One region of the Arthrobacter sp. 2MCAF14 genome, then DNA from elsewhere that is predicted to be linked to it. Evidence: riboswitches for the same ligand, from Rfam matches in the RefSeq annotation. Region 1 holds a riboswitch; each other region holds the start of a gene.

Region 1 (2,195 bases):
TCCGGAGCAACGGTTGGGGATTGGCGCCTCAGCCGGAAGAACTCCTCCAAAGCTCCAGGCTTTGGACGGACGGGCACGATGTCACGGTCCTCGGCCAGTATCGCTTCCACCGTGCCGAGAGCGAGGAGCTCATCCAGCAGCGCCAGCGTGGGCGGCATGAGCTTGAGGGTTCCGGCGGCTTCGGCATCCAGGATTCCGCGGACCGGCATCCACAAGGACGATGACGCTTCCGTGGTTTGGTGCCTTGGCTCGGCACCGGAAAGCGGGCAGGCAAGGTAGAAGTATGTGTCGAAGCGCTTGGGCTGGTCTGCCGGGGTGACCCAGTTGGCCCACGGGCGGAGGGTGGCGGCGTCGAGCTTCAGCCCGGCCTCTTCGAACACCTCGCGCTGTGCAGCCGCCAGCACCCGGCCGGCGTTGAACCGGGCCGAAGCGGGCTCGACGGCGATGCTGCTCCGGCGCCAGGCGTTGGCGTGCCGCTCGACGACGTCGTCCTCGAAGTCCCAGCCGGAGCTGTCCGCCTGGTCCACTCGCCCCCCGGGGAAGACGACCATGCCCGCGGCGAAATCCATCGTGGTCACGCGGTGCTGCACGAACACCTCCAGGCCGCGCCCGGCATCCGCCGGAACCTCCGGGTCTGACTGAACCGTGTGAACGGGGGCCTCGCGGACCAGGATCACGCTCGCGGCGAGCCTAGGTTCGGCCACCGTGGTGCTGTTCGCTTCGCCAATGCCTGCCAAGACCGCTCCTTTGCCCGCGCTGCGTCACATTCTGCTGGATCATTCTCCCAGCTTCTGCGCCCGCCCGCGCCAATCCGCGCCGGCCAGGGCTCGCCCGGCGAATGATCCAGCAGAATCCGTCGTCCCACATGTTTGTGACCGTTCCGCGTAGGCCAGCACAGCGCCCGCAACCCCGCCAAGGTGTAAACTGAACCACGCCCAAAAGGGTGGATTGATAACGACAGGGGAGCGCCGCCGTCGGGCTCGCAGCAATGCGGCACGGATGACGGGCGCTGAGAGTGCGGACAGCCGCAGACCCTCGAACCTGATCCGGCTAGTACCGGCGCAAGGGAGTCGAGTTCTCATAGTGTCCGGACCGGGGCGGCGGAAACCGCTCGCAGGCAACCGGAAACACTTTCCCCTCCTGTTCCTCAGGAGGACAAAATGACTGGTATTTCTGCAAGGCCGGGCCTCACCAAGCCTGGTTACAGCTGGCGCGTCGTGGACATCGTCGTGGCGGCACTGATCTCGATCGCCGGTGGCGTGATCTTCTGGGCATGGGACCAGATGGCTCTGGTTGCTACGCCGATGTCCGCCGGCTACCCGCCGCTGAGCGGCCTGATCGCCGGCGGCTGGATGATCCCGGCAGTCCTGGGCATGCTCATCGTCCGCAAGCCCGGTGCGGCAATTTTCTGCGAGACGGTGGCCGCCACCAGCGAGCTCATCATGGGTTCGCAGTACGGCACCACGGTCCTGATCTCGGGCCTGCTCCAGGGTCTCGGCGCGGAACTCATCTTCCTGGCCTTCATGTACAAGAAGTTCAACCTGCCGGTGTCCCTGCTGGCAGGTGCCGGCGCGGGCCTGTTCTGCGGTTTGAACGACTCCTTCCTGCCGTGGGGCTGGAACATCGCCTACGAACCGGTCGACAAGCTCGCGTACATCGTGTTCTGCACGATCTCCGGTGCCGTCATTGCCGGAGCCCTGTCCTGGATCGCGACCCGCGGCCTGGCCAAGACCGGTGTCCTGAGCGCGTTCGCGTCCCGCAAGGCCGCCTCGGAGCCCGTCTTTTCCTGATGCCCAGTCCTGATTCCGGCACCCCTGCTGTGGTGCGACCCGCCGCCATTTCCGCGCAAGGCTGGGGCTGGCGGCACGCTGGCCGCACCACGCAGGCCATCCACGCCCTGGACCTGGATATTCGTCCAGGGGAGCGTGTGCTCCTGCTCGGCCCCTCGGGCGCGGGCAAGTCGACGCTCCTGCATGCCTTGGCGGGCGTGTTGGGCGAGGAAGGTGACGACGCCGACGAGACGGGCTCGCTGCTCGTGGACGGCGTTTCGCCGAAGGCCCAGCGGGGCCGTGCCGGACTCATGCAACAGGACCCCGAAACCCAGGTGGTGCTTTCCCGGCTGGGCGATGACGTCGCGTTCGGTGCCGAGAACCTTTGCGTGCCACGGGAAGAGATCTGGAAACGCGTCCATGAAG
Region 2 (2,195 bases), on a different contig from region 1:
CGCTCCCACAGCCTGGTCATGTGGGCGGCGTATCGCGGGAACTTCGCTTCCGCCTGCTTCGCGATGTCCGGAAAGGTCGCAATGTTGATGAGGGTGGGGACAATCGGCACATCCTGGTCCAGCAGCCGGGGAATATGGTGCGGCAGGAGGCCGGTGGCGTGCTCGATGCAGTCGATGCCCGCGTCGAGCATGTCGTCGATAGTCCCTTCGGCGAAGCAATGGGCAGTTACCCTGGCTCCCTCGTCGTGTGCCGCGGCGACGGCGTCCTTGACGATGGCGGCCGGAAAGGACGGGCCGAGATCCCCGGCGGAGCGGTCGATCCAGTCCCCGACGATCTTGACCCAGCCGTCTCCGGACCGCGCCTGCTTGCGCACCGCCTCCGCCAGATCCTCCGGCTCGACTTCTTCGGCCAGCCCGGGGATGTAACGGCGTTGCCTCGCGATATGCCTGCCCGCGCGGATGATTCTGGGCATGTCCGTCCGGCGCTGCAGCCACCGCGTGTCGCTTGCGGATCCGGCGTCGCGGATCAGGAGCGTCCCGGCGTTCCGGTCCGCCGTCGCCTGCAGCCGCGCAGTCTCGTCGTCGACGGCACCGCCCTTGCCCAAGCCAACATGGCAGTGCGCGTCGACAAGGCCGGGCAGCACCCATCCGGCCAGGACGACGTCCGGTGCGGCAGCAGGCCGCAGGTACGTCAGCCGTCCGTCGACCGACCAGAGGCCGCGCCGTTCCTCCTCCGGCCCGGTGAGGACGGTGCCGCTGAATTCGATGATTTCCGCCATGATTCCACCCTAGACTCCGACGCCGTTGCCGGACCGGTCACATCTCTCCCAAGCACCGACAGCTGTGGTAGCTTCGTCTACGACCACACGGGGGCCCTTGCAAGGGCTGAGATCGGGCTGATGCAGCCTGTGACCGTTGAACCTGTCCGGGTAATGCCGGCGAAGGAAGTGAGTAATCCTTTGAGCATCAAAGAAACACAGCTGAGCCCTACCCAAAACGGATCGGCCAAAGAGGTGACACAATCCCTCAAGTCGCATTCCCTCGCGTTCCTGGAGGATGCCGGGACGGGAATCCGGGTTCCGGTGACTGAAATCGCCCTGGAACCGTCCCCCAACGGCGAGGCCAACGCGCCATTCCAGGTGTACCGCACCGCAGGGCCAGGGAGCGATCCCGTGGTCGGCCTCGAGCCGTTCCGCAGCGAGTGGATCGAAGCCCGCGGCGACACCGAGGCCTACAGCGGCCGCGAACGGAACCTGCTCGACGACGGCAAGTCGGCCGTACGCCGCGGCGCCGCCTCAGCGGAGTGGAAGGGTGCACAGCCGGTGCCCCGCCGCGCCGTCGACGGCAAGACCGTGACGCAGATGCACTACGCCAAGCAGGGCATCGTGACGCCCGAAATGCAGTTCGTGGCACTTCGCGAAAACTGCGATGTGGAACTCGTCCGCAGCGAGGTCGCGGCCGGCCGGGCCATCATCCCCAACAACATCAACCACCCCGAATCCGAGCCGATGATCATCGGCAAGGCGTTCCTCGTGAAGATCAACGCCAATATCGGCAACTCGGCCGTCACCAGCTCCATCGCCGAAGAGGTGGACAAGTTGCAGTGGGCCACGCAATGGGGCGCCGACACTGTGATGGACCTGTCCACGGGTGACGACATCCACACCACCCGAGAATGGATCATCCGCAACTCCCCCGTGCCGATCGGTACCGTGCCTATTTACCAGGCCCTCGAGAAGGTCAACGGCGAAGCCAACAAGCTCACGTGGGAGATCTTCCGCGACACTGTCATTGAACAATGCGAGCAGGGCGTGGACTACATGACCATCCACGCCGGCGTGTTGCTGCGGTATGTGCCGCTCACCGCGAATCGCGTAACGGGCATCGTTTCCCGCGGCGGCTCCATCATGGCCGGCTGGTGCCTGGCGCACCACGAAGAAAACTTCCTCTACACCCATTTCGACGAACTCTGCGAAATCTTCGCCAAGTACGACGTCGCGTTCTCGCTCGGCGACGGCTTGCGTCCGGGAGCGACGGCGGACGCCAACGACGCCGCGCAGTTCGCCGAGCTCGACACGCTCGCGGAGCTCACGAAGCGGGCGTGGAAGTACGACGTGCAGGTCATGGTGGAGGGCCCCGGGCACATCCCGTTCCACCTCGTCCGCGAGAACGTCGAGCGGCAGCAGGAGCTGTGC
Region 3 (2,195 bases), on a different contig from region 1:
ACGGCCCAACAGCGGTGCATTGTCCGGAGTGCCCGGACGCGCACGGGCAGTTGCTTCCAGAAGTTCCAGTTCGGCCACAGCCGGGACAAGTACCTGGGCGTCGCGGAGCAATTGGTACACGCCACCGGCTGACACCGGGTTGGCCGATCCCCCGGACGCCGACAAGCCGTCTTCACGTTGCGTCGCGCCGATCACCACCGTCCCGTCGTCGCGGGGCACGATATAGACGGGCACTCCGCGCACCATTCCCCGGACCGTGGCGGTGACCAGGGGTTGCAGATGCTCCGGGACGCGCAACCGCAATATGTCGCCATACACCGGACGCAACGGGAGTGACAATCCATCCGGCAGGCCGTTCAAGCGGGCGGCATCCAGTCCGTTGGCTACCACTGTTTCCGTGGCGAGCACCTCGATTCCTGAGCCGAGCACGGCCCCCACGACGCGCCCGTCCTCCCACAGGAGGCCCGCTGCAGTGTCGTGGACCGCAAAACCGCCATCGGCCCCCGGAATCCAGCTGGAATCCCTGGGCTGGTGGTCTGCCAGCGCGCCCAGAATCGCGACCGAAAGCCGGCGCGGATCCACTTGGTGGTCGCCCGGGATGTCGAAGGCGCAGGAAATCTGCGGGCTCAGCAGCGGCTCACGCTCCCGCACCTCGCGCAACCGCACGGATTCCACCACCAGGCCGTTGGCCAGCTGGACATCCCGGAGATCGGCGAGCGCCCGGCGGTCCGCAGCGTCCGCGCCGACGGCGAGGGTCGGCGTCGTACGGTAACCCGTGCTGCGGCCGATGCTCGAGCCGGTCACATTGCGTTCGAAGTCCGGCCAGAATACCGACGATTCGAGCATTAGCTCCAGGAGGTCCTCTTCCTGGTAGTGCAATTCGCTGACCGGCGCCAGCATTCCCGCCGCCGCGAACGTAGCGCCGCTGGCCGGTGCGGGATCGATGAGGACAACCGAACGGCCGGATCTGCGGGCTTCCCACGCGATGCCGAGGCCAATGACACCGCCCCCGATCACCGCGACATCCGCGCGCAGGGGTTCGTGCTGGGTGTTTACTTCGTCCATGGAGTCCTTCCCTACGCCGGTACTAGCCGGATCAGGTCAAGCGGTCGGCGCTGAAGCCCTCTCAGCCGCGCGGCGATTGTGACTGCCGCCGCGGCTCCCGCGGTACCAGCCCAGTTTAGAGGAACTACTCTGTTTCCATGACCCAGCACGATGTCCACACCACCGCCCGCCTGTACCTCTGCACCGACGCCCGCAAGGAACAGGGTGATTTTGGGCAGTTTGTCGATGCCGCATTCGAGGGCGGCGTGGACATCATCCAGCTCCGCGACAAGACGATTGAAGCGGCAGAGGAACTGGAGCTCCTGGAGATCCTGCAATCAGTGGCCCATCGTCACGGCCGTCTCTGGGCAGTCAACGACCGCGCGGACGTAGCATCCCTCTCCGGCGCGCCGGTGTTCCACATCGGCCAAAAGGACATTCCGCTGCGCTCTGCCCGGAAGCTGCTCCACGACCCCACCATCATCGGTCTCTCCACACACACGCCGGAACAGATTGACGCAGCCATCGCCGCGTCGCCTGGCCGCAGCGGCCTGGACTACTTCTGCGTCGGGCCGGTGTGGGCCACCCCCACCAAGCCGGGACGCTCGGCCGTCGGGCTCGATCTGGTGAAGTACGCCGCCAACGCGGTGAAGCAGGCAGACGAAGAGACAGTCGGAGGCGTTGTGCTCCCCTGGTTTGCGATTGGCGGCATCGATCTCAGCAACGTGGAAGAGGTAGTTAGGGCCGGCGCCAGCCGCATCGTGGTGGTGCGGGCCATCACCGAAGCACAGGATCCGACGGCGGCAGCCCAGGCGCTTCTGGCTGCCCTTGACGCGACGACTTAAGGACATTTCCCGGGAGTAGAACGACGACGGCGGTCGTTGCCGGGGTTCTTACGGCACCCCGGCAACGACCACCGTCGCTCTTGGTCAGTTTTCAGCCCGTGGCTTTCAAAGCGTGCGGCGCTCAGGCGCCGTAAGTCGCCCCTTCCGGTTTCGACGCCGTGGCGTAGAAGACGAGCAAGATGATCGGACCTGCAATCGGAATAAGTCCGAGCAGAATGAACCAGCCGCTGCGCCCGGTGTCGTGGAGGCGACGAACCGTGAGCGCCAGGCCAGGCACAAGGTTCACGAGGCCCCAAATGAACCACA
Region 4 (2,195 bases), on a different contig from region 1:
CAGGTCGCCGAAGTGACGTCGCTTGGATTGGTGCAGATGACCCGCAAGCGCATGGGCACCGGCCTGCTTGAGGTCTTCGGCGAGCAGTGCGAAACGTGCGCCGGTCGCGGAATCGTCACGCACGACGAGCCTGTGGAGCACCGTCGGGCCAACGTGGTGGCCGCTGAACACCACCACCCGCGGACGGAATCACAGCCGGCCGTCCGCCCGGAGCAGCGCAAGCGTCGCCGCGGCAGGGGGACAGGGCAGGGGACGGCCGAGCTCCCGATCACCCCTCCTGTGCCGGTCCATACAGTGGAATCCACTGATCCGAATCGCCAGGCAGCCACCCGCGCAGCCCTTGCCACCATCGCGGCTGCGGCCCACGCTGCCCACCTGCACGACGACGAGCTCCACCACGCGGCGGAATTGCTCGCCGACCGGCACGTAGCGGAAGCGGCCCCGGTCCAGGCCCCCCCGGCCCCGGCCCAGGCTCCTGCCGCTGCTTCGAGTAGCGAGGAACGTTCGAAGCCTGTGCTGCGATTCGGCGGCGAGGAAGTTGCGTTGCCCTTCGTCCACCACGAAGAGCAGCCAGCGAGTGGTGCACCTGCCATGAGCCTGGACCTGTTGGCACAGGCATTCGCGGGCCTCGGAGGAGCTCCCGACACTGCGACGACGGCAACTGAGGCCGAGGAAGCGCCCGCAGGGACCCCCGCGGCCGTTGCAAGCGGGGAATCCCCGGAAGCGGGTTCGCGTGGACGCCGAGGCCGTCGCAACCGCAGCGCCAGCCGGGCCCAGGGTGCCGCCAACGCCACCAACGTTGAGCACCACGAGGTTGCCGCGGCCGCCTCCGGTGGGGCCGCGCACGAGGCCAAGGCGACGGACGCTGCTCCAGCCAAGTCGACGGCGGCAGCGGAACCGATCATCCTCGGAGTCGGCGTGCCCAAGTCCGAGCTCTAAACGCAGTACCCTGTCCGAAGCCCCGGCCCTTTCCGCTCATGTGGAAACCGCCGGGGCTTCGTCGTTGCCGGCCGATTCACCGGACGGTCAGCACGGTTGCATAGCGCGATTTCAGCGGGCGAGGTGTGATCCGGGTTAAGCTAAGGGACTGACACGGGGTGCCGCGCACCAAGCCGGCTGAGACCAGACCCGTTGAACCTGTCCGGTTAGCACCGGCGAAGGGATGTCTCGCATGACTGTTTCAGCGCAATCAGCTGTCTACCCGCTCAAGGCCGTCCAGCGGGCTATCCCGAGGGTCCTCAGCATTGCCGGCTCTGATCCTTCGGGTGGTGCCGGGATCCAGGCAGACCTCAAGAGCATCGCGGCCAACGGCGGCTATGGCATGGCCGTCATCACTGCGCTCACCGTACAAAACACCCGGGGAGTCACTGCCGTCCATGTGCCTCCCGTGGAGTTCCTGCGCCAGCAATTGGATGCCATTAGCGACGACATCACTGTTGATGCTGTCAAAATCGGCATGCTCGGGGACGCCGCCGTCATCCATGAAGTCCGTCGCTGGCTCGGCGAGGCGCGCCCCGCCGTCGTCGTGCTGGATCCGGTGATGATCGCGACCAGTGGCGACCGGCTCCTCGCGGAGTCCGCTGAAACCGCGCTGCGGGAACTTCTGCCCCTCGCTGACTTGGTGACCCCCAACCTTCCTGAATTGGCCATGCTGCTTGGCGAGCCTGTTGCCATTGACTGGGCATCGGCGTTGGAGCAAGGCAAACGCCTGGCTGCAGCCTGCGGAAACACCGTCCTGGTGAAGGGCGGCCATCTGCAGGGAGAGGGCTGCCCCGACGCCCTGGTTAACACCGAAGGAGTCCTGAGCCAGGACGTGGTGGAATTCGCCGGTCAACGCGTGGAGACCCGCAACAGCCATGGCACGGGATGTTCCTTGTCGTCGGCCATGGCGACGGCCAAGGCACGGCTCGGCGATTGGGAGTCTGCGCTGCGCGTAGTCAAGCCCTGGCTTCAGGGGGCGCTGGCCCAGTCCGAGGTGCTGGAAGTGGGGAAGGGCAATGGGCCGATCCATCATTTCCACGCGCTCCAGCAGGACCTTCATCCGGGGGACTTTGCCGTCCGGATGTGGGACGCCGCCCAAACGGAACTTGCGGCCATTTATGGCCTGGACTTCATCCAGCACTTGCAAACCGGCGGCCTCAGCGAAGCGCAGTTCAGCTATTACCTCTCGCAGGATGCCATCTATCTCAACGGCT

What was found. A riboswitch is a leader RNA that binds a small molecule or an ion and turns the genes downstream of it on or off. The one in region 1 is predicted to bind thiamine pyrophosphate.
Region 2: linked by a shared signal. The riboswitch ahead of thiC (phosphomethylpyrimidine synthase ThiC) and the one ahead of AB4074_RS18280 (ECF transporter S component) in region 1 are both predicted to bind thiamine pyrophosphate.
Region 3: linked by a shared signal. The riboswitch ahead of thiO (glycine oxidase ThiO) and the one ahead of AB4074_RS18280 (ECF transporter S component) in region 1 are both predicted to bind thiamine pyrophosphate.
Region 4: linked by a shared signal. The riboswitch ahead of thiD (bifunctional hydroxymethylpyrimidine kinase/phosphomethylpyrimidine kinase) and the one ahead of AB4074_RS18280 (ECF transporter S component) in region 1 are both predicted to bind thiamine pyrophosphate.

Annotation. Positions count from the first base shown of each region.
Region 1 covers NZ_JBFRHB010000030.1:4,493-6,687, reverse strand. The annotation lists gene AB4074_RS18285 (NUDIX hydrolase) at 1-737, opposite strand, end outside; TPP riboswitch at 950-1,086, shown strand; gene AB4074_RS18280 (ECF transporter S component) at 1,161-1,790, shown strand; gene AB4074_RS18275 (ABC transporter ATP-binding protein) at 1,790-2,195, shown strand, end outside.
Region 2 covers NZ_JBFRHB010000001.1:371,893-374,087, reverse strand. The annotation lists gene AB4074_RS01710 (amidohydrolase family protein) at 1-779, opposite strand, end outside; TPP riboswitch at 857-964, shown strand; gene thiC (phosphomethylpyrimidine synthase ThiC) at 960-2,195, shown strand, end outside.
Region 3 covers NZ_JBFRHB010000001.1:23,202-25,396, reverse strand. The annotation lists gene thiO (glycine oxidase ThiO) at 1-1,065, opposite strand, end outside; TPP riboswitch at 1,057-1,176, opposite strand; gene thiE (thiamine phosphate synthase) at 1,203-1,889, shown strand; gene AB4074_RS00120 (DUF805 domain-containing protein) at 2,011-2,195, opposite strand, start outside.
Region 4 covers NZ_JBFRHB010000014.1:39,829-42,023, reverse strand. The annotation lists gene AB4074_RS11560 (Rne/Rng family ribonuclease) at 1-939, shown strand, start outside; TPP riboswitch at 1,084-1,180, shown strand; gene thiD (bifunctional hydroxymethylpyrimidine kinase/phosphomethylpyrimidine kinase) at 1,172-2,195, shown strand, end outside.